3 regions of the Streptomyces mabaensis genome follow, and region 2 is predicted to be linked to each of the others. Evidence: riboswitches for the same ligand, from Rfam matches in the RefSeq annotation. Region 2 holds a riboswitch; each other region holds the start of a gene.

What was found. A riboswitch is a leader RNA that binds a small molecule or an ion and turns the genes downstream of it on or off. The one in region 2 is predicted to bind cyclic di-AMP.
Positions count from the first base shown of each region.
Region 1: linked by a shared signal. The riboswitch ahead of ACWV17_RS06455 (M23 family metallopeptidase) and the one ahead of ACWV17_RS07400 (transglycosylase family protein) in region 2 are both predicted to bind cyclic di-AMP.
Region 3: linked by a shared signal. The riboswitch ahead of ACWV17_RS19420 (M23 family metallopeptidase) and the one ahead of ACWV17_RS07400 (transglycosylase family protein) in region 2 are both predicted to bind cyclic di-AMP.

Region 1 is NZ_JBSOPZ010000005.1:151,407-158,380, reverse strand. Features, by position in the region: gene ACWV17_RS06470 (DNA gyrase/topoisomerase IV subunit A) at 1-2,154, opposite strand, end outside; gene ACWV17_RS06465 (M16 family metallopeptidase) at 2,397-3,764, shown strand; gene ACWV17_RS06460 (M16 family metallopeptidase) at 3,785-5,152, shown strand; cyclic di-AMP (ydaO/yuaA leader) riboswitch at 5,363-5,520, shown strand; gene ACWV17_RS06455 (M23 family metallopeptidase) at 5,534-6,328, shown strand; gene ACWV17_RS06450 (GntR family transcriptional regulator) at 6,531-6,974, shown strand, end outside.
Region 2 is NZ_JBSOPZ010000006.1:101,243-108,216, forward strand. Features, by position in the region: gene ACWV17_RS07380 (Ppx/GppA phosphatase family protein) at 1-682, opposite strand, end outside; gene ACWV17_RS07385 (DUF501 domain-containing protein) at 679-1,284, opposite strand; gene ACWV17_RS07390 (FtsB family cell division protein) at 1,341-1,817, opposite strand; gene eno (phosphopyruvate hydratase) at 1,920-3,203, opposite strand; gene ACWV17_RS07400 (transglycosylase family protein) at 3,500-4,201, opposite strand; cyclic di-AMP (ydaO/yuaA leader) riboswitch at 4,206-4,386, opposite strand; gene ACWV17_RS07405 (transglycosylase family protein) at 4,643-5,590, opposite strand; gene ACWV17_RS07410 (cytochrome P450 family protein) at 5,703-6,956, opposite strand.
Region 3 is NZ_JBSOPZ010000020.1:49,901-56,874, forward strand. Features, by position in the region: gene lhgO (L-2-hydroxyglutarate oxidase) at 1-1,199, shown strand, start outside; gene trmB (tRNA (guanosine(46)-N7)-methyltransferase TrmB) at 1,556-2,341, shown strand; gene ACWV17_RS19415 (PrsW family intramembrane metalloprotease) at 2,385-3,746, shown strand; gene ACWV17_RS19420 (M23 family metallopeptidase) at 3,755-4,771, opposite strand; cyclic di-AMP (ydaO/yuaA leader) riboswitch at 4,822-4,956, opposite strand; gene ACWV17_RS19425 (PP2C family protein-serine/threonine phosphatase) at 5,199-6,368, opposite strand; gene ACWV17_RS19430 (MerR family transcriptional regulator) at 6,451-6,974, opposite strand, start outside.

The sequences.
Region 1 (6,974 bases), on a different contig from region 2:
CGCTTCGGCGGCCGGGTCGACCGCCGAGAAGTGGATCACCTTCGCGCCCGCCGTCAGCTTGATCCCCGCCATCCCGCCGGCCGGCCGGCCCTGCGGCCTGACCTGTCCCGCCGGATACCGCAGCAGCTGGGCGTCGTCGGTGATGAAGACCAGGTCCTCCTCGCCCGTACGCAGCTCCACCGCTCCGACGATCCGGTCACCGTCCCGCAGTCCGATGACCTCCAGCTCGTCCTTGTTGGCCGGGTAGTCCGGGACGACGCGCTTGACGACCCCCTGCTCGGTGCCGATCGCCAGCCCCGGTGAGGCCTCGTCGAGGGTGGTCAGGCAGACGACCTTCTCGCCGGTCTCCAGCGTCAGGAACTCCGAAACCGGAGCGCCGCCCGCCAGATTCGGCGCCGACGCCGTGCCCGGCAGTTGCGGAAGGTCGATCACCGGCAGCCGCAGCAGCCGGCCGGCCGAGGTGACCACACCGACGTCCGCGCGGGCCGTGGCCAGGACGGACGAGACGATCACATCGTGCTTGGTCCGCTTGTCGCCGGCTTCGGCCGGCTCGCCCGTGACCGTCCGCGCCAGCAGCCCGCTCGAGGAGAGCAGCACCCGGCACGGGTCGTCCGCCACCTCCAGCGGCACCGCCGCGACAGGTGCGCCCGCGGACTCCAGCAGGACCGTCCGCCGGTCGGTGCCGAACTTCTTGGCCACCGCGGTCAGTTCGGCGGAGACCAGCTTGCGCAGCTCGGCGTCCGACTCCAGGATCCCGGTCAGCTCGTCGATCTCGCCGGTCAGCCGGTCGCGCTCCGACTCCAGCTCGATCCGGTCGAACCTGGTCAGCCGGCGCAGCGGGGTGTCCAGGATGTACTGGGTCTGGATCTCGCTCAGCGAGAAGTGCTCGATCAGCCGCTCCTTGGCCTGAGCCGAGTTGTCGCTGGACCGGATGAGGCGGATGACCTCGTCGATGTCGAGCAGCGCCACCAGCAGGCCCTCGACCAGGTGCAGCCGGTCCCGCCGCTTGGTCCGGCGGAACTCGCTGCGCCGCCGGACGACCTCGAAGCGGTGGTCGAGGTAGACCTCCAGCAGCTCCTTGAGGCCCAGCGTCAGCGGCTGCCCGTCGACCAGAGCCACGTTGTTGATACCGAAGGACTCCTCCATCGGCGTCAGCTTGTAGAGCTGCTCCAGCACGGCCTCCGGGTGGAAGCCGTTCTTGATCTCGATCACCAGGCGCAGTCCGTGCGCCCGGTCGGTGAGGTCCTTGACGTCCGCGATGCCCTGCAGCTTTTTCGAACCGACCAGGTCCTTGATCTTGGCGATCACCTTCTCCGGTCCGACCGCGAAGGGCAGTTCGGTGACGACGAGGCCCTTGCGGCGCGCGGTGACGTTCTCCACCGTCGCCGTGGCGCGGATCTTGAAGGTGCCCCGGCCGCTCTCGTACGCGTCCTTGATTCCCGCGAGCCCCACGATCCGCCCGCCGGTCGGCAGGTCGGGCCCGGGCACGAACCGCATCAGGGTCTCCAGGTCGGCGCCCGGGTGCTTGATCAGATGCCGGGCGGCCGCGATCACCTCACCCAGGTTGTGCGGCGGCATGTTGGTCGCCATGCCGACCGCGATCCCGGAGGCGCCGTTGACCAGGAGGTTCGGGTACGCCGCCGGCAGCGCGACCGGCTCCCGCTCCTGACCGTCGTAGTTCGGCGAGAAGTCGACCGTGTCCTCGTCGATCGACTCGGTCATCAGCGAGGTCGCGTCGGCCATCCGGCACTCGGTGTACCGCATGGCGGCCGGCGGGTCGTCGTTGCCGAGCGAGCCGAAGTTTCCGTGCCCGTCGACCAGCGGCAGCCGCATCGAGAACGGCTGCGCCATGCGCACGAGCGCGTCGTAGATGGAGGCGTCACCGTGCGGGTGCAGCTTGCCCATCACCTCACCCACGACGCGGGCGCACTTCACATAGCCGCGGTCGGGGCGCAGGCCCATCTCGTTCATCTGGTAGACGATGCGACGGTGGACGGGCTTCATGCCGTCGCGGGCGTCCGGAAGGGCCCGCGAGTAGATCACCGAGTACGCGTACTCGAGGAAGGAGCCCTGCATTTCGTCGACAACGTCGATGTCGAGGATCCTCTCCTCGAAATCCTCCGGTGGCGGGGTCTTCGTGCTGCGGCGGGCCATCGCTGCTGCGGCTCCTTCACCAACATGGTCTGGATCTGTCGCGACCATTGTGGACCGCTCGACTGACAACGCCGACCTCGACCCTCCCCGTTCCCTGTTCAGCGGGTGTTCCATCGCAGGAGTGATCCCCGGTAAGGGTGCTCCGGAACGGGAACTTCGCCAGGTGTCGGCACGCTTGCATACAGTGGCAGGACTGTTTCTGGTGACGCAGTCATCACGCGATCGAAGGGACGTACATGCCCATGGGTCACACGGCCACAGCGCAGGCCGGTTCCGGCGGCCTGACAGCGACCGAGCACCGCCTGGCCAACGGGCTGCGTGTGGTGCTCTCCGAGGACCACCTGACCCCGGTCGCCGCGGTCTGCCTCTGGTACGACGTCGGCTCACGGCACGAGGTCAAGGGCCGCACCGGCCTCGCCCACCTCTTCGAGCACCTGATGTTCCAGGGCTCGAAGAACGTCCCGGGCAACGGCCACTTCGAACTGGTCCAGGGTGCGGGCGGCTCGCTCAACGGCACCACCAGCTTCGAGCGCACCAACTACTTCGAGACCATGCCCGCGCACCAGCTGGAACTGGCCCTGTGGCTCGAGGCCGACCGGATGGGCTCGCTGCTCACCGCGCTCGACGACGAGTCCATGGAGAACCAGCGCGACGTCGTCAAGAACGAGCGCCGCCAGCGCTACGACAACGTCCCGTACGGCACGGCGTTCGAGAAGCTGACCGCCCTCGCGTACCCCGAGGGCCACCCGTACCACCACACGCCGATCGGCTCGATGGCCGACCTGGACGCCGCCTCCCTGGAGGACGCGCGGAACTTCTTCCGTACCTACTACGCGCCGAACAACGCGGTGCTGTCCGTCGTCGGTGACATCGACTCCGCGGCGACGCTGGCCTGGATCGAGAAGTACTTCGGCTCGATCCCCTCCCACGACGGCAAGCAGGCGCCGCGGGACGGCTCGCTGCCGGACGTCATCGGCGAGCAGCTGCGCGAGGAGATCGTGGAGGAGGTGCCGGCCCGCGCGCTGATGGCCGCCTACCGCCTCCCGCAGGACGGCAGCCGCGAGTGCGACGCCGCCGACCTGGCGCTCACCGTTCTCGGTGGCGGCGAGTCCTCCCGGCTGCACAACCGGCTGGTCCGCCGCGACCAGACGGCCGTGGCCGCCGGCTTCGGCCTGCTACGGCTGGCCGGCGCACCCTCCCTCGGCTGGCTGGACGTGAAGACGTCCGGCGGCGTCGAGGTACCGACGATCGAGGCCGCGGTCGACGACGAGCTCGCCCGCTTCGCCGCCGAGGGTCCCACGGCGGAGGAGATGGAGCGCGCCCAGGCCCAGCTGGAGCGCGAGTGGCTGGACCGGCTCTCCACGGTCGCCGGCCGCGCCGATGAACTCTGCCGGTACGCCGTGCTGTTCGGCGACCCGCAGCTCGCCCTGACCGCCGTACAGCGGGTTCTCGACATCACCGCCGAAGAGGTGCAGGCCGTGGCCGCGGCCCGGCTGCGCCCCGACAACCGGGCGGTCCTCGTGTACGAACCCGTGGCCGCGGAAGACGCGGAGGACGCGGACGACGCCGAGGGCACGAACGAGAACGGCACCGAAGGGGCGCAGCAGTGAGCGACGCAGAGATCACCAGCATGGAGTTCCACCCGCAGCCCCAGGCGGGCGAAGCCAAGCCGTGGGCCTTCCCGGCCCCCGAGCGCGCCACCCTGGACAACGGCCTGACCGTGCTCCGCTGCCACCGCCCCGGCCAGCAGGTCGTCGCGGTCGAGATCATCCTCGACGCGCCGCTGGACGCCGAGCCGGACGGCCTCGACGGTGTGGCCACGATCATGGCCCGCGCCCTGTCCGAGGGCACCGACAAGCACACCGCCGAGGAGTTCGCCGCGGAACTGGAGCGGTGCGGCGCCACGCTGGACGCGCACGCCGACCATCCGGGCGTCCGGGTCTCCCTCGAAGTGCCCGCCTCCCGGCTGCCGAAGGCCCTCGGGCTGCTCGCGGAGGCGCTGCGGGCCCCCGCGTTCGCCGACAGCGAGGTGGACCGCCTGGTGCGCAACCGGCTCGACGAGATCCCGCACGAGCTGGCCAACCCGTCCCGCCGCGCGGCCAAGCAGCTCTCCGCGGAGCTGTTCCCCGCAGACGTCCGGATGTCGCGCCCGAGGCAGGGCAGCGAGGAGACGGTCGCGCGGATCGACTCCGCGGCCGTAAGGGGCTTCTACGAGGCCTACGTTCGCCCCGCCACGACCACCGCGGTGGTCGTCGGCGACTACACCGGTACCGACCTGGACGCCGTCCTCGCCGAGACCCTGGGCGCCTGGACCGGGGGCTCCGCGCAGCCGCGCCCGGTGCCGCCGGTGACCGCCGACGACACCGGCCGCGTGGTGATCGTGGACCGCCCCGGCGCCGTGCAGACCCAGCTGTTGCTCGGCCGTATCGGCCCCGACCGGCACGACCGGGTCTGGGCGGCCCAGGTGCTGGGCACGTACTGCCTCGGCGGCACGCTCACCTCCCGGCTGGACCGCGTCCTGCGGGAGGAGAAGGGCTACACGTACGGCGTCCGGGCGTTCGGCCAGGTGCTGCGGTCCGCACCCGACGGCACGGGCGCGGCCATGCTCGCCATCAGCGGCTCGGTCGACACCCCGCACACCGGCCCGGCGCTGGAGGACCTCTGGACGGTGCTGCGCACGCTCGCCGCCGAGGGCCTCACCGACGCCGAACGCGACGTCGCCGTACAGAACTTGGTGGGTGTCGCCCCGCTGAAGTTCGAGACGGCCGCGGCCGTCGCCGGCACGCTCGCCGACCAGGTGGAGCAGCATCTGCCGGACGACTACCAGGCGCAGTTGTACGTACGGCTGGCCGAAACGGGCACGGTGGAAGCCACCGCGGCGGCCGTCAGCGCGTTCCCGGTCGACCGGCTGGTGACCGTCCTGGTGGGTGACGCGTCGCAGATCGAGGAGCCGGTGAAGGCGCTCGGCATCGGCGAAGTGACTGTTGTCACCGGCTGATCGGCCGTAAGCGGCAGTAAGACGGACAAGAGGGACCCCGGTGGCCGGCGAGCCACCGGGGTCCTCCCATATGTCCGGATTGTTGCGGAGGTTGGGTGTCTGGCCTGTGGCGTGCGCTACAAAAAACCGTGTCTGTTTGGTGATTGACAGATGAGCCGCTTAGCGTCTGTCCGGCTGTTCGTCAGATGTGAGCGTCGCACCCGCGGCACCGGGCAGCCATCGCCGAGTCCCCGTCAGGCGCGAGCCTGGGGAGCCGGGGACCCACGCAGTCCCTGGGGTGAATCGGGCCTCCTCGCCAGAGGAAGCCCGTAGGAGACCTTCCTGCTCCGAACCCGTCAGCTAACCCGGTAGGCGAGAAGGAAGGAAAGGATCAGCCTCTTCATGGCGTTCACCCGTGCCACCGGGAAGCACCGTCGTCCGAGCCGTATGACGCGCAAGAGCGCGAACATCGCAGGCATCGCCACCCTCGCCACCGCGGGCGTCGTCGGCACCCTGAGCTCGCCGGCCTTCGCCGCCGCCGAGCCGGCGGCCGCGACGGTCGAGGACACCGGCCTCAACGCCATCGTCGTCGCCGACACCCTGGCCGACCAGATCGACGCCCAGGCGCAGGCCCAGCAGCAGGCCGCCGAGGCGGCCGCCGCCAAGGCGAAGGCCGAGGCCGAGGCGAAGAAGCGGGCCGAGGAGGCCAAGCGCAAGGCCGAGGCGAAGGCCAAGGCGGAGCGCGAGGCCAAGGAGCGCGCCGCCCGTGAGGCCGAGCGCAAGCGCCTGAACAGCTATGTCTCCCCGATCGCCGGCTCGTACGTCTCCACCTCCTACCAGGCGGGCGGCGCCGCCTGGTCCTCCGGCAGCCACACCGGTGTCGACTTCCACGCGGCCTCCGGCACCACCGTGCGGGCCGTGGGCATGGGCACCGTCGTCGAGGCCGGCTGGGGCGGCGCGTACGGCAACAACGTCGTGATCAAGATGAACGACGGCACCTACACCCAGTACGGCCACCTGTCCTCCCTCTCGGTGTCCGTCGGCGAGTCCGTCACCCCGGGGCAGCAGATCGGCCTCTCCGGCTCGACGGGCAACTCGTCCGGCCCGCACCTCCACTTCGAGGCCCGGACGAGCGCCGAGTACGGCTCGGACATCGACCCGGTCGGCTACCTGCGCTCGCACGGCGTCAGCCTCTGAGGTTCCTCCACCGACAGCTTCCGAAGGCCCCGCCCCCGCGTCGGGGTCTTCGGCGTTCCCCGGCCGTTCTCCGCCAGGAACTTTGGCCAGAAGATATACCTGATTTCCCGCCCGCCGTCGGAAATTCCCGCGCGCTGCAATAGAGTCGCAGAACAGGCGTCGTCCGACCGCGTTTCGCGGGGATTAAGGCGGAGGTCCGGTCATGCGCATTCCCGCGCACTCGGTATGCACGGCAATCCGCGACGACATCGTCTCCGGTGTCTTCGAACGCGGCAGCCGACTCACCGAGGAGGTGCTCGCGCGCCGCTACGGCGTCTCGCGCGTCCCCGTCCGCGAAGCCCTGCGCACCCTGGAGTCCGAGGGCTTCGTCGTCACCCGCCGGCACGCGGGCGCCTGCGTGGCCGAGCCCACCGAGCAGGAGGCGGCCGACCTGCTGGAGATCCGGATGCTGCTGGAGCCGCTGGGCGCCGCACGGGCCGCACGGCGGCGCACCGAGGCGCATCTCAAGGTGCTGCGCGGCCTGGTGAGGCTGGGGCAGGAGCGGGCCCGCCGCGGGCAGGGCGAGGATCTGCGCTCGCTGGGCGGCTGGTTCCACGAGACGCTCGCCCAGGCCTCGGGCAGTCCCGGCCTCACGGCGCTGCTCACC
Region 2 (6,974 bases):
CGATCGCGGCGACCGTGGTGACCGAGCCGGCCAGCCCGACCAGCGTCCTGGCCTCGCCGAGCGGGACGGTCTCCTCCGCCAGGTCGAGGGCGGCCCGGATGTCCTCGCGTATGGCGGCGATCTGCCCGGCCGTCGGCGGGTCGGACACCACGCCCTCCCGTACGAGATGGCGCTCGGTCATCCGCACACAGCCGACGTCGACCGACCGGGCGGCGCGGACGTGGTCGTCGCCGACCACGAACTCCGTCGAACCGCCCCCGATGTCCACCACCAGGAACGGCCTCGCCAGGTCGGCACGGCCGGTCAGCTCCTTGGTGGCACCGGTGAAGGAGAACTCGGCCTCCTGGTCGCCGGTGATCACCTCGGGCTCGACGCCGAGGATGTCCAGCACCCCGCGTACGAAGTCGTCGCGGTTCTCGGCGTCGCGGGAGGCCGAGGTGGCCACGAATCGGATGCGTTCGGCGCTCAGGGCCCGGATGACACCGGCGTACTCGCGGCACGCCGCGAACGTCCGCTCCAGCGCCTCGGGCGCCAGCCGCCCGGTGCGGTCGACGCCCTGGCCGAGCCGGACGATCGTCATCCGCCGGTCGAGCTCCTTCAGTTCGCCCGTGGCCGGGTCGGCGTCCGCGACCAGCAGGCGGATCGAGTTGGTACCGCAGTCGATGGCGGCGACGCGCGTCACTGGTCGTCCCCTTCAAGTGGCTTGACGGCGAACCAGCCCGAGCCGTCCTCCGAGCGGCCGACCTCCCATCCGTCACCGGCGGGGGGCCCGCACGGGGTGACGCAGGGGCCCTTGGCCCACCACTCGGGCAGCATCGCCAGGGCCTCGTCGCCCAGCGGGTTCACGCCGGGGCCGGCCGCCAGCGAGTGGCCGACCAGGACGTGCAGGCACTTCACCCGGTCCGGCATGCCGCCGGCACTGGGGAAGCCCTGGAGCACCTCGATCGCATCGCGGCGCGCGATGTAGTCCTCGTGCGCGACGCGGTACGCCGCCGCCAGTTCGGGGTCCTCGGCGAGGCGGGCCTGCATCTCCTTCATGACGCCCCCGCCCTCCAGGGTGCCGATCGCACCGGCGGCCCGCGGGCACGTCAGGTAGTACAGCGTCGGGAACGGCGTGCCGTCCTCCAGGCGCGGGGCCGTCTCGACCACGTCCGGCTGCCCGCAGGGGCAGCGGTGGGCGATGGCGCGCAGCCCGCGGGGCGGGCGGCCGAGCTGCTCCTTGAACGCGGCGATGTCCGCGTCCGTGGGCTCGGTCCGGTCGGTCTGGGGCGGGGGCGTGTCCATGCCTGGGAGAGTCTCTTCGTTCGCTGGTCGGTCTGGTCTTGGGGGTTGTTCGGGGTCTACCGGTCCGGGCGGTCGGCCTTGTCCACGCCGTCCCAGACGTTGGAGTACCAGGGCCGGTCCGCGCTGCCCTGGTCGCTGTGGTCCAGGTCCTCGGCCTCGGGGTCGATCATGGTGAAGCCGGTCTCCCCGGGACGTACGAAGTGCAGGTGCTCGCGCGCCTGCTGCTCCACGAACGCGGGGTCCTGCCAGCGGGCCTTCTGGTCGCGCAGCTCTTCCAGCCCGGCCCGGGCCCGGTCCGCCTCCCGCTGCTGCTCGGCGATCTCCGAGCGCTGGGAGACGTACTGGCGCATCGGATACGCGAGAGCCACGACCAGCGTGCAGAGCACCAGCGCGAGCAGCGCGGCCCGGCCGGTGAGCCGGCTGCGGCGGATCTGCCGCCGGGTCTGGGAGCGGTAGACGCGGGCGGCGGTCCGCTCGCCGAGCAGCCGAATCCTGGTCGCGGTGGAGAACCGGTCGCGGTCCTTTCCGGCCATGTCTCCCGCCTCCCCTGCCGTTACGCGCGTACGTCCCCGGACACGGTACGGGACCGCGGCCGGGGACGTACGTACGACTGGCTGTGCTGTTACGCCTTGCCGCTATGCGGTACGGAACCGCGGGAACGCGCTGCGGCCCGCGTACACCGCCGCGTCGTCGAGGATCTCCTCGATGCGCAGCAGCTGGTTGTACTTGGCGACGCGCTCGGAGCGGGCCGGGGCACCGGTCTTGATCTGGCCGCAGTTGGTGGCGACGGCCAGGTCGGCGATGGTGACGTCCTCGGTCTCGCCGGAGCGGTGCGACATCATGCACTTGAAGCCGCTGCGCTGGGCCAGCTCGACGGCGTCCAGGGTCTCGGTCAGCGAACCGATCTGGTTGACCTTGACGAGCAGGGCGTTCGCGGAGCCCTCCTCGATACCGCGGGCGAGGCGCTCCGGGTTGGTGACGAACAGGTCGTCGCCGACCAGCTGGACCTTGCTGCCGAGCTTGTCGGTGATGACCTTCCAGCCGGCCCAGTCGTCCTCGAACAGCGGGTCCTCGATGGAGACCAGCGGGTACGCGGAGACGAGCTCCTCGTAGTACTCGGTCATCTCGGCGGCCGAGCGGGACTTGCCCTCGAACTCGTACGAGCCGTCCTTGTAGAACTCGGAGGCCGCGCAATCGAGCGCGAGCGCGATGTCCTTGCCGGGCGCGTAGCCGGCCTGCTTGATGGCCTCGAGGATGAGGTCGAGCGCCTCGCGGTTGGAGCCGAGGTTCGGCGCGAAGCCGCCCTCGTCGCCGAGACCGGTGGAGAGCCCCTTCTCCTTCAGGACCTTCTTCAGGGTGTGGTAAACCTCGGTGCCCCAGCGCAGGGCCTCGGAGAAGGACTCGGCGCCGATCGGCGCGATCATGAACTCCTGGATGTCCACGTTGGAGTCGGCGTGCGAGCCGCCGTTCAGGATGTTCATCATCGGGACGGGCAGCAGGTGCGCGTTCGGGCCGCCGAGGTAGCGGAAGAGCGGCAGGTCGGACGCCTCGGAGGCGGCGTGCGCGACGGCGAGGGAGACGCCGAGGATGGCGTTGGCGCCGAGCGAGGACTTGTCCGGGGTGGCGTCCAGGTCGAACATCGCCTGGTCGATCAGGCGCTGCTCGGTGGCGTCGTACCCGACCAGCTCGGGGCCGATCTGCTCGATGACGGCGAGGACGGCCTTCTCGACGCCCTTGCCCTGGTAGCGGTTCGGGTCACCGTCGCGGAGCTCGAGGGCCTCGAACGCACCGGTGGATGCACCGGACGGAACTGCAGCACGACCCGTGCTGCCGTCGTCGAGGCCGACCTCGACCTCGACCGTGGGGTTGCCTCGGGAGTCCAGGATTTCCCGGGCTACGACGACGTCGATGGACGGCACGAGCATCTCCTTCTGGGATGTGACGCTATGGGTGCAGGGTCTCTTTGGCCTTGCGGCAAGAGCCTAACCGGCTGCGGGGCATCCACCGGCCTACCGCCCGGACCCTGGGACGAAAACAGGCCCGAATACCCGCGGGCCGGGACATAAGCACCGCGCGGTACTGGACGGTAATCGCGACGGCAGAAAGCCCCGGCCCGGCGCGCACGGGGGAGAGCGCGCCGGGCCGGGGCGGTTTCGGGGGGACCGGCTTCCGCCGAGGCCGGTCCCGGGCAGGCCCTAAGGCCGCGGGGCCGGGGTCAGCGGAGGTGGAGCTGCTGGCCCGGGTAGATGACGTCGGCGTCCTCGACGACGTCCTTGTTCAGCTCGAACAGCTTCTGCCAGCCGCCCTTGACCTTCTCGGTCTCAGCGATCTTGGCGAGGGTGTCGCCGGCCTTCACCTTGTACTCGCCGTCGCCCTTCTTGAAGGACTTGGCGGCCTTGGGGGCCTCGGCACGCGCCTCGGACCGGCTGGCCTTGGCAGGCTCGGTGCGCTTCTCGGCCTTCTTCGCGGCCTTCGGCTGGGCGGCCTTCGGCTTCTCGGCCGGCTTGGCGGCGGAGCCGGTGTCGACGCCCGGGTCGACACCGTCGTTGGTCAGGTTGCCGGCGCCGGCGCAGGCCCAGGCACCCGGACCCTGCATGTCGAGGAGTACCTCGGCGGTGGCGATCTGCTGGCTCTTGCTGGCCAGGTCGGCACGGGGGGCGTACTTCGTACCGCCGGCGGCCGCCCAGCTGGACTGCGAGAACTGCAGGCCGCCGTAGTAGCCGTTGCCGGTGTTGATGGACCAGTTGCCGCCGGACTCGCACTGGGCGACCTTGTCCCAGGTCGCGACGGAGGCGGCGGACGCCGAGGTGGCGCCCATCAGCGGCACGGCGACGGCCGCACCCGTGACACCGGCGAGCGTGGCGATGCGGGTGGCCTTGGACGGGCGGCGGTGTTTGCCCTTGCCGGAAAGCAGCATGGAGTGATCCCCTCACCGACGCCTACGAGGTGAGCTGTCGGGTTCGGGCCAAGTGAGTTGCCCGGCCGCGCGTCGTGGCGCGCGACTTCACCCCAGCCGGTCGGCTGCCGTTGTCTCAACGGCCGCGCCCGGCACTTACCTTGGGTCCCCCGCTCCTGCCAACGGCGCTTACGCGACGACTACTTCCTTCGCCCGTCGGCAGGATTCGGCGTGACGGTCGAAAGGAGCCCGCGGTGCGAGCGGTTCAGACCGTAGACACAGGCCTCCCCGATGTTCAATGCCGAACATCGGGGAGAAAACGCCCATACCCTCCCCCGCGAATCCGTCATTTCCGCAGGTGAGAGGCAAAAGTGCGGGACCGGGCGGACGAGACGGGCCAGTTGGGCGGAAGAGATTCATGTCTCACTTGAGCAAACTAGGACATTAAGTCCCGAACTACCCCTACTTTTGCCCCAGATCGAGGCTCTGGCCGGGGAGGATGAGGTCCGGCTCGACACCGATGACCTGCTCGTTGGCCTCGTAGATCGCGGACCATCCGCCCGCTACGTTCTGCTTGTCCGCGATGTCCCACAGGTTGTCGCCCGGACGGACGGTGTACGCACCCGCTTCCGCCGCAGCACCGTCGCGCGCCGCGTCGTCGCCGCGCGAGGCGTGCCGCCCAGTCTCGCGGTCGGCCGCGGGCGTGCCCGGCTCGGCCGCCTCGGCGCTCTCCGCCGTCTCGCCGGGGGCCGGTTCGCCCCGGTGCTTGCCGGCGCCGGGAGTTGCCGCGGCGTCCGCAGGGGCGGACGCGGCGGGTGACGCGGTGTCCGACTGGCCCGACTGGCCCGGCTTGTCCGCCTTGGGGGCGTTCGTTCCCGCGGGAGCCGTCGGCGTCGCGGGGGCGGCGGGTGCGGCGGGTGCGGTGGGCAGCAGGGAGGGGGTGTCCACCGGAGTGGACTCGGAGGGCCGCACCGGGGCGGGGCCGACCGACATGTCCCCCGTCGGCAGACCCGGGTCGACATCGGCGATCAGGCCGCCCTTGGCCAGTCCCGCGGGGCCGGCGCAGCTCGGCCAGGCCTGCGGGCCCTGCGCGGCGAGCACCTTCTCCGCGACGGCGATCTGCTGGGAGCGGCTGGCGAGGTCCGCCTGCGGCGCGTACGACAGCCCGCCGAACTGCTCCCAGGTCTCCTGGCTGAACTGAAGCCCGCCGTAGTACCCGTTGCCCAGGTCCGCGCTCCAAGTGCCGCCGCTCTCGCACTCAGCGACGCGGTCCCAGGTGGAGGCTTCCGCCGCGCTGGCACCGGTGGCGCCGAGCAGCGGGATCGCGATGGCGGAGCCGGTGACTCCGGCCGCGACGACAAGAGCGGGGGCTTGGCGGGGGCGCCGGTGGCGGCCGTTCCCGGAGCGCATGCGGTGGCCTTCCGTGTGACGGGTGAGACGACGGTGAACGTAGCGGTACTCGAACGCTTGTCACAAGTCGATGCAGCGGAGATCACGTGAAGGTCACGCGCGTGACCGTGTGTCACCTTGCGGAGGGGGTGAACTCCACCGGCAGGGTGCGCAGTCCGCGCATGATGAGCCCGCCCCGCCACCGCAAATCGGCAGGATCCGCCGCGAGCCGCAGGTCAGGAAGGCGGCGCAGCAGCGTCGCGAGGGCCGTCCGCCCCTCCAGCCGGGCCAGCGGCGCGCCCAGGCAGTAGTGGATGCCGTGTCCGTATCCGAGATGCGGATTGTCACGCCGGGTGAGGTCCAGCACATCGGGCTGCTCGAACCGCTCGGGGTCCCGGTCCGCCGCCGCGAGTACGACCAGTACGGGGTCCCCAGCAGCCACCGCCTGCCCGCCGAGCGTCAGCGGCTCGGTCGCGAAACGCCAGGTCGCCAGCTCCACCGGCCCGTCGTAGCGCAGCAGTTCCTCGACACCGGTGGCCAGCAGCCCCGTCTCGCCGGCGGCCAGGGAGATCTGGAGCCGCTCGCGCTGCTCCGGGTGCCGCAACAGGGCGTAAACCCCGTTCCCGATCAGATTGACCGTCGTCTCGAAACCGGCGAAGAGCAGGATGAAAGCCATCGCGGCGGCCTCGTTCTCGGTGAGGTGCTCGCCGTGGTCGCTCGCCCGGATCAGACCCGAAATCAGATCCTCGCCCGGCTCCTCCCGTTTGCGGTGAATCAGCTCGGCGAGATAGTTCCGCATCTGCTTCACGGACCGTGCCACCCCGCCCCGCGGCCCGCCGCCGTGTCGGATCATCATTCCCGCCCAGTCGCGGAAGTCGTCCTGGTCCTCGCGCGGTACGCCCAACATGTCGCAGATGGCGTAGATGGGCAGCGGGAAGGCGAACTCGTGGATGAGGTCCGCGGAACCCTTGCCTACGAAATCGTCAATCAGTCGGTCCGTCAGTTCCTGGACCCGCGGCGCGAACTCCGCCACCCGGCCCGGCGTGAACGCCTTCGACACCAGCCGCCGCAGCCGGGTGTGGTCCGGCGGGTCGATGTTCAGCAGATGCGTCATCAGCTCGGCCTTGCGCTCCCCGGGGATCCCCGTCCTGCCCTTGGCATGCGCGGGCCCCGCGTGGTGCACCGGGTTCTTGCTGAGCCGCTGGTCGGCGAGCGCCTGCCGGGCATCCGCGTACCGGGTCACCAGCCAGGCCTCGACCCCGCTGGGCAGCGCGGTCCGGTGGACGGGCGCGTGCTCGCGCAGCCACGCGTACGCCGGATAGGGGTCGGTCGCGAACTCCCAGCTGAACAGGGCGGGTGTGGGGCCGGCGGCGGTCTCGTCATGCACGGCCTCGACAGTATCTTC
Region 3 (6,974 bases), on a different contig from region 2:
TGAGCGACGGCTGCGACGTGGTCGTGATCGGCGGCGGGATCGTCGGCCTGTCGACGGCGTACGCGATCACGCGCCTCGCGCCGGGCACCCGGGTGACGGTGCTGGAGAAGGAGCCGGGACCCGCCCGGCACCAGACCGGGCGCAACAGCGGTGTGATCCACAGCGGAATCTACTACCGGCCGGGGTCCCTGAAGGCTCGGTTCGCCGTCCAGGGCGCGGCCGAGATGGTCAAGTTCTGCGCCGAGCACGACATACCGCACGAGGTCACCGGCAAGCTCATCGTCGCGACCGAGCGGGCCGAGCTGCCCCGGCTGCACGCCCTGGTCCAGCGCGGCCGGGAGAACGGGATTCCGGTCCGTGAGCTGGGCCCGGCCCAGCTCGCGGAGTACGAGCCGCATGTCCGGGGCCTGGCGGCGATCCGGGTCGGCACGACCGGGATCGTCGACTACGGGCGGGTGGCGGCCCAGCTCGCGGACCTGCTGACGGCGGCGGGCGCGGACGTGCGGTACGGCGCGGAGGTCACGCTGATCGGGCGTCGCGCGTCGGGCGTCGCGGTCCGGACCGCGGACGGTGCGGTGCTGCGCGCCCGCGCGCTGGTCAACTGCGCGGGGCTGTACTGCGACCGGATCGCGCGGCTGGCGGGCGACGACCCGGCCGTGCGGATCGTCCCGTTCCGCGGCGAGTACTACGAACTGGCCCGGCCCGAGCTGGTGCGCGGCCTGGTCTACCCAGTGCCGGACCCGGCCTTCCCGTTCCTCGGGGTGCACCTGACCCGGGGCATCGACGGCGGCGTCCACCTCGGGCCGAACGCGGTGCCGGCGCTGGCGCGCGAGGGGTACGACTGGTCGGCCGTACACCCCCGCGAACTGGCCGGCACGCTGGCCTGGCCCGGGTCGTGGCGGATAGCGCGCCGGCACTGGCGGTACGGCGCGGGTGAGCTGCACCGCTCGCTGTCGAAGCGCGCGTTCACCGAGGCGGTGCGCCGGCTGCTCCCGGAGGTGACGGAGCCGGACCTGCACCCCGCGCCGGCGGGCGTCCGCGCCCAGGCGGTCCTGCGCGACGGCACGCTGGCGGACGACTTCCTGATCCAGGAGGCCCCCAGAACCCTCCACGTCCTGAACGCCCCCTCCCCTGCGGCGACGGCATCCCTGCCGATCGGCCGGGAGGTGGCCCGAAGGGCCCTGGCGGCGATGGGGTAGGGCGGGCGGCGGGGGGGGCGCCTGGGGGCGGCGGGGCTGGAGGCGGCGAGGGCGGGCGGGGCGGAGGCAGTCGGGCACCGGCAGGCCGCACGGGCGGGCCGGGGTAGCCGGACCGGGACGGACGGCCGAAAGGCACCGGGGTCCGGACCGGGGCGGACGGACGGCCGAAAGGCACCGGGGTCCGGACCGGGGCGGACGGACGGCCGAAAGGGGCTGGGGTCTGGACCGGGGCGGACGGACGGCCGAAAGGGACCCGGCCTGGCCCGTGGCACCGGGGCGCAGGCAGTCGGCAACGGGGCAGGCGTCGGGGACGGCCGGGACGGCGTGTCGTGGGGGCGCCGTAGAATCGGGGCATTGTGTCTGAGTCCCTTAACGCCACCACCCCCCAGGCCGGCCGGCTCCTCCGCGACCGGAGCGTGCCCCGCTTCCCCGACGGGCCCGCGCCCGACCCCGCCGGCTCGCACCACGAGCGGCGGATCCGCAGCTTCCAGCCGCGGCGAAGCCGCGTGACCACGAGCCAGGGGGACGCGCTCCAGCGGCTGTGGGGCCAGTGGGGACTCGACATCGACGGACGGCACGTCCTGGATCTCGACGAGCTCTTCGGCGGGCTGCCCGTCGTCCTGGAGATCGGCTTCGGCATGGGCGAGGCCACCGCGCAGATGGCCGCCGACGACCCGGACACCGGAATTCTGGCCGTCGACGTGCACACCCCCGGCCAGGGCAACCTGCTCGGTCTCGCGGAGCGGAACGGACTGTCCAACATCCGGGTGGCCAACGGCGACGCGATCATCCTGCTGCGGGAGATGCTGCCGCCGCGCTCGCTCGACGGGCTGCGGGTGTACTTCCCGGACCCCTGGCCCAAGAAGCGCCACCACAAGCGCCGGCTGATCCAGCCGGAGTTCCTCTCGCTCGCGGCGACCCGGATGAAGCCGGGCGCGGTCCTGCACTGCGCGACCGACTGGGAGCCGTACGCCGAGCAGATGCTCGAGGTGCTCAGCGCCCACCCCGGCTTCGAGAACACGCAGGCGGACGGCGGCTACGCGCCCCGCCCCGCGTTCCGCCCCCTCACCCGCTTCGAGGGCCAGGGGCTGGACAAGGGGCACGTTGTACACGATCTGCTGTTCCGCCGTACGCAGAACTGATACGTCCTCGCGAGGTGCCGCTGCGCCTCGTTAGGGTCGGCGAATGTCCTCTCCTGCGGACCCCGTCCCGGTCCCGGCCTGTGAACGGCGGCCGCTGTTCGACGCCGTTCCGGAGCGCGCGCACTGGCGCTACCGCCCGCGCCGCGCGTTCTGGCGCGGCAGGACGGTCCGCGCGGCGGCGGTGACCACCCTGCTCGCCCTCTCGGCCCTGTTGATCCTCGCCCTCGTACGCGAACAGACCGGCACCCAGGGCTTTCTGGTCGGCCTCGGCCTCTCGGTCCTGCCGGTGCCACTGCTGCTGGCCGCGTTCCGCTGGCTGGACCGGGTCGAGCCGGGCCCCTGGACAAACCTGGTCTTCGCCTTCGCGTGGGGTGCCTTCGCGGCCGCGCTCGTCGCGATAGTGGCGAACAGCTTCGCCACCCGCTGGCTCGCCATGGCCACCGCGGACCCGGCCGGCGCGGACCACCTCGGGGCCACCGTCATCGCTCCGGTCGTGGAGGAGAGCGCGAAGGCGGCCGCCGTGCTACTGGTCTTCGTCTTCCGCGGACGGGACTTCACCGGGATCGTCGACGGGGTGGTCATAGCCGGCTTCACCGCGACGGGCTTCGCCTTCACCGAGAACATCCTCTATTTGGGCAACGCGTTCGGCGAGGACCTGGAGACCGGCGGCTCGGGTCTCACCTCGATGACGGCGGCGACCTTCTTCGTCCGTATCGTCATGTCGCCCTTCGCGCACCCGCTGTTCACCGTGCTCACCGGCATCGGCTTCGGCGCCGCGGCGATGGCGGCCGAGGGTCGCCGGCCGCGCAGGATCGTTCTTCCGCTGCTGGGGCTCGGCCTCGCGATGCTGATGCACGCCCTCTGGAACGGCTCCTCGGCCTACGGCGAGCACGCCTTCTACCTCGTGTACGGGGCGTTCATGGTGCCCGTCTTCGGGCTGCTGACCTGGCTGGCGGTCTGGACCCGGCAGGGCGAACTGCGGACCGTCGCCGACGAGCTGCCCGCGTACGCGGCGGCCGGCTGGCTGGGCCCCGCCGAGCCACCGGCGCTCTCCTCGATGCGGGCCCGCGGCGTGGCCCGCGGCATGGCGGCCCGGACCGGCGGACCGGCCGCGGCACGCGCGGTCGCCGAGTACGAGGCCTTCGCGACGTCGCTGGCCTTCCTGCGGCACCGGGCCCGCCGCGGCGCGGCCGGCCCGGACTTCACCGCCCGCGAGCAGGAACTGCTGCACCACCTGTGGCAGCGGCGCGCGGTGGCGGGCCCGGCGCTGGCCCACGCGGCCCTAGCAACGGGCCGGCTGCCCGTACCGATCCCGCGCCCGCACGTCACCGTGTACGGGCACGGCCCGGGCGGCCACGGTCCGTACGGCAATCCGTACGGCGCGTACGGGCACCCCGGCCGGTAACCGCCCGCTCAGACCGTCAGGCCCTTGCCGCGCAGCCAAGCCAGCGGGTCGACCGTGTCGCCGCCCACGCGCACCTCGAGGTGCAGGTGCGGGCCGGTGACGTTGCCGGTCGCGCCGACGCGCCCGATGGTCTCGCCGTTGGTGACCTTGCCGGAGGTGACGGACATCGAGGAGAGGTGGCAGTACCAGATCTCCGTACCGTCCTCGAGCTCCAGCACGATGCGGTAGCCGTAAGACCCGGACCAGCCGGCCGACTTGATGGTGCCGCCGTGCACGGCCTTGACCGGCGTACCGGTGGGGGCGGCGAAGTCGAGGCCGGTGTGCTGGCCGGAGGACCACATCGAGCCGGACTGGCCGTAGTGCGAGGTCAGGGTGTACGAGGAGGTGGGGAGGGAGTAGCCGGCCGCCAGCTTGGCGAGTCGCTCGGCCTCCGCCTCGGCCCTGGCGGCCTCCTCCGCGGCCTTCTTCTCCGCGGCCGCCTTCGCCGCCTCGGCCTCCTGCTGCTTCTTCGCCTCCGCGGCGGCCGCCGCTTCCGCGGCCTTCTCCGCGGCCGCACGGGCCTCGGCGTCGGCGGCGTCCTGCTGGTGCTCGGCCTGGAGCAGGATGCGGGCGCGCAGCGCCTCGCCCGCGTCGGTGGTGCCCTGCTGGGCCTCCGCCGCGCTGACGCCGGCCATGGTGAGCGGGGCGTCGACGGAGGTGTCCCGGTCCTCGTCGCTGTCGTCACCGGATATCAGCGCGCCCACGCCGGGCAGCGAGGCGGCGTCCGGCAGCGAGGACGTGATCGAGTCGGGGAGGGAGATGGTGACGGCCGGCTTGTCCTGCGCGGTGGCGATGCCGCCGGCGCCGACCGCGGCGATGACGCCGACTCCGAGCACCGTGGAGCTGCGGGCGAGTCCGCCGCGCTGCTTGGCGACGCGGTGCCGGCCGCGTACGGGACGGACGGAGTCCTCAGTGGGGTTCCATTCCTCCCACGTCCCCCCTTCGACGCCGAAACCTTCGGTGCCTCCCGGAAACGACTGCGTCATGGACCGGGTTACTTCGGGGGCAGGGGTGTTGGACGCCACGGAGGCGTGCTCCTTTCCTTCCTTCTCGCCTACCGGGTTAGCTGACGGGTTCGGAGCAGGAAGGTCTCCTACGGGCCGGTTTCAGCCCGATTCACCCCAAGTTGGTGGTTCCCCGGTTCCCTTGCGGAATTCGGCGCACGCGCACGGTGCCGTCTCTTGCGACGGCTGGGACGACCGCGCTGCGTTATCGAACGTTAATAGACACCGGGGCGCTATTCCAAGCTGTTCCTGTTGATCGTTAACGCTCTCCACCGGGACTTTCCGGGACAGGAAGGGGTGATACCGGGCGAGTTGACCGCCGCTCATAAACCACCCTCACCCTGATGGTTCGTCAATTGTTATGCGGAGGGCTCCGCTTCGATTACGGAGGGTGTCCGTGCCCTTCCGGTCACGCCTGCCGGACTACCGGGACGGTGGTACGCCGGTCCGGCTGCCCCTCCAGCGGGCGGCCGACCGCGAGCAGCGCCATGTCGTCCGTCGAGCTGCCCCCGGTGTACCGCCGCACATCGGTGACGAGCGCGGTCAGCAGCGCTTCCGGCCCGGGAAAGATCCGGCCACGCAGCCGCTCCTGCGGGTCGTAGAAGACGCCAGCCCCGTCCCGCGCCTCGGACAGCCCGTCGGTGTAGAGGAGCAGCGTTGCCCCGGCCGGAAACCCGCTCTCCTCCCCGCGGTCGGGCCAGCTGGCCAGGTCGCCCATGCCGAGCGGCAGTGCCGGTTCGGCGGGCTTGAGCGTCTCCAGCGTCCCGTCGGCGTGCAGCAGCAGGGGGTCCGGATGCCCCCGGTTGACCAGCCGCAGCACGTGCCCGCCGCGCGGGATCTCCGCCAGCACGGCGGTGGTGAAACCCTCCACCGCGTCGAGGCTGTCCCGGCGGGTCCCCTCGCGTGTCAGGGCCCGCTCCAGCCGCTGCGCGACGCCTTCGAGCGAGGACTCCTGCTCGGCGGCCTCGCGGAAGGCCCCGATGAGGATGGCGACCGCCTCCACCGCGTCGAGCCCCTTGCCCCGTACGTCGCCGACGACCAGGCGTACCCCGTACGGCGTGTCCTGTACGGCATAGAGATCGCCGCCGATGAACGCGTCCGCCTGCGCCGCCTCGTACCGGGCGGCGATGTGGAGTCCGCCGATCCGGTCGGCCGGCGCGGGGAGCACGGCCCGCTGGGCCGCCTCCGCGATCCCGCGCGCGGAGGCGAGCTGTTCGCCACTGAGACGTACCACCCGGTTGGTGAGCAGCGCCAGACCGGCCACCGTCAGCACGGTGGCCAGCTCGGTCAGCGACGCCGCCTGCCACATCGTCCCGTTGTGGAGGTGCAGGGCCAGCACGGCGAGGCAGGCGGTCACGCCGGTCAGGAACGTGGTGCCGAGCGAGAACAGCGGCGCGGCGATGAGCGGCGCGGCCGAGAAGAAGGGCGACCCCGTGAACCTCGGCGGGGTGGAGAGGTCGAAGACCAGCCCGACGACGATCAGCAGCGCGGGCAGCGCACGGACGAACCGGCGCGCGGCCCTGCTCCCGATGCCTTCGTCCGGGTCCTGGTCCTCGATGTGCCCTCCTTCGTGCCCCACTCACCCAGCCTGTCCGCAGGCCACGGGGGCGGCGACCGGGCAACGGCCAACCGGGCGAGCGGGACGCGGCCGCGGCCCGGAGCTACTCGTCGGACAGGTGCCGCTCGCCGTAGATCCTCATCGCGTCGCGGACGAACGCCGCCGTACCGGCTCCGTGCTGGTCATACGTGGCGGTGAAGCGCGGGTCGGAGACGTACATCTCGCCGAGCCCGATGAAGTACGAGCGGGTCGGGGTGACCGTCCCCGACAGCCACTCGTAGTGCCGCCGCGTGATGGCCTGCACCTCGTCACTGCCGGCGGCCTTCCCCTCCTGGAGCGCCCGCGCGAAGGCCTGGGCGATGGAGACCTGCCGCTCCATGAACTCCCGCTTCTGCTCCGGGGTGAGCGAGCGCCACCAGCGGTCGCCCTCCTCATACGCCTGCCGGCCCCAGCGCTCGGTCACCTCAGGCTCGTACTGCGTGTGATCGAAGCCGTCCAGCATTTCCTCAGCCATGAGCTGTTCCCCTCTCTCGGTCTTGTGGAGAGTGGTCCGCACCGAGGCGATCTGCCGCCCGATGCGCTCGCGCTCCTGCTCCAGCAGGTCCAGGTGCGTCCGCAGGGCCGCCG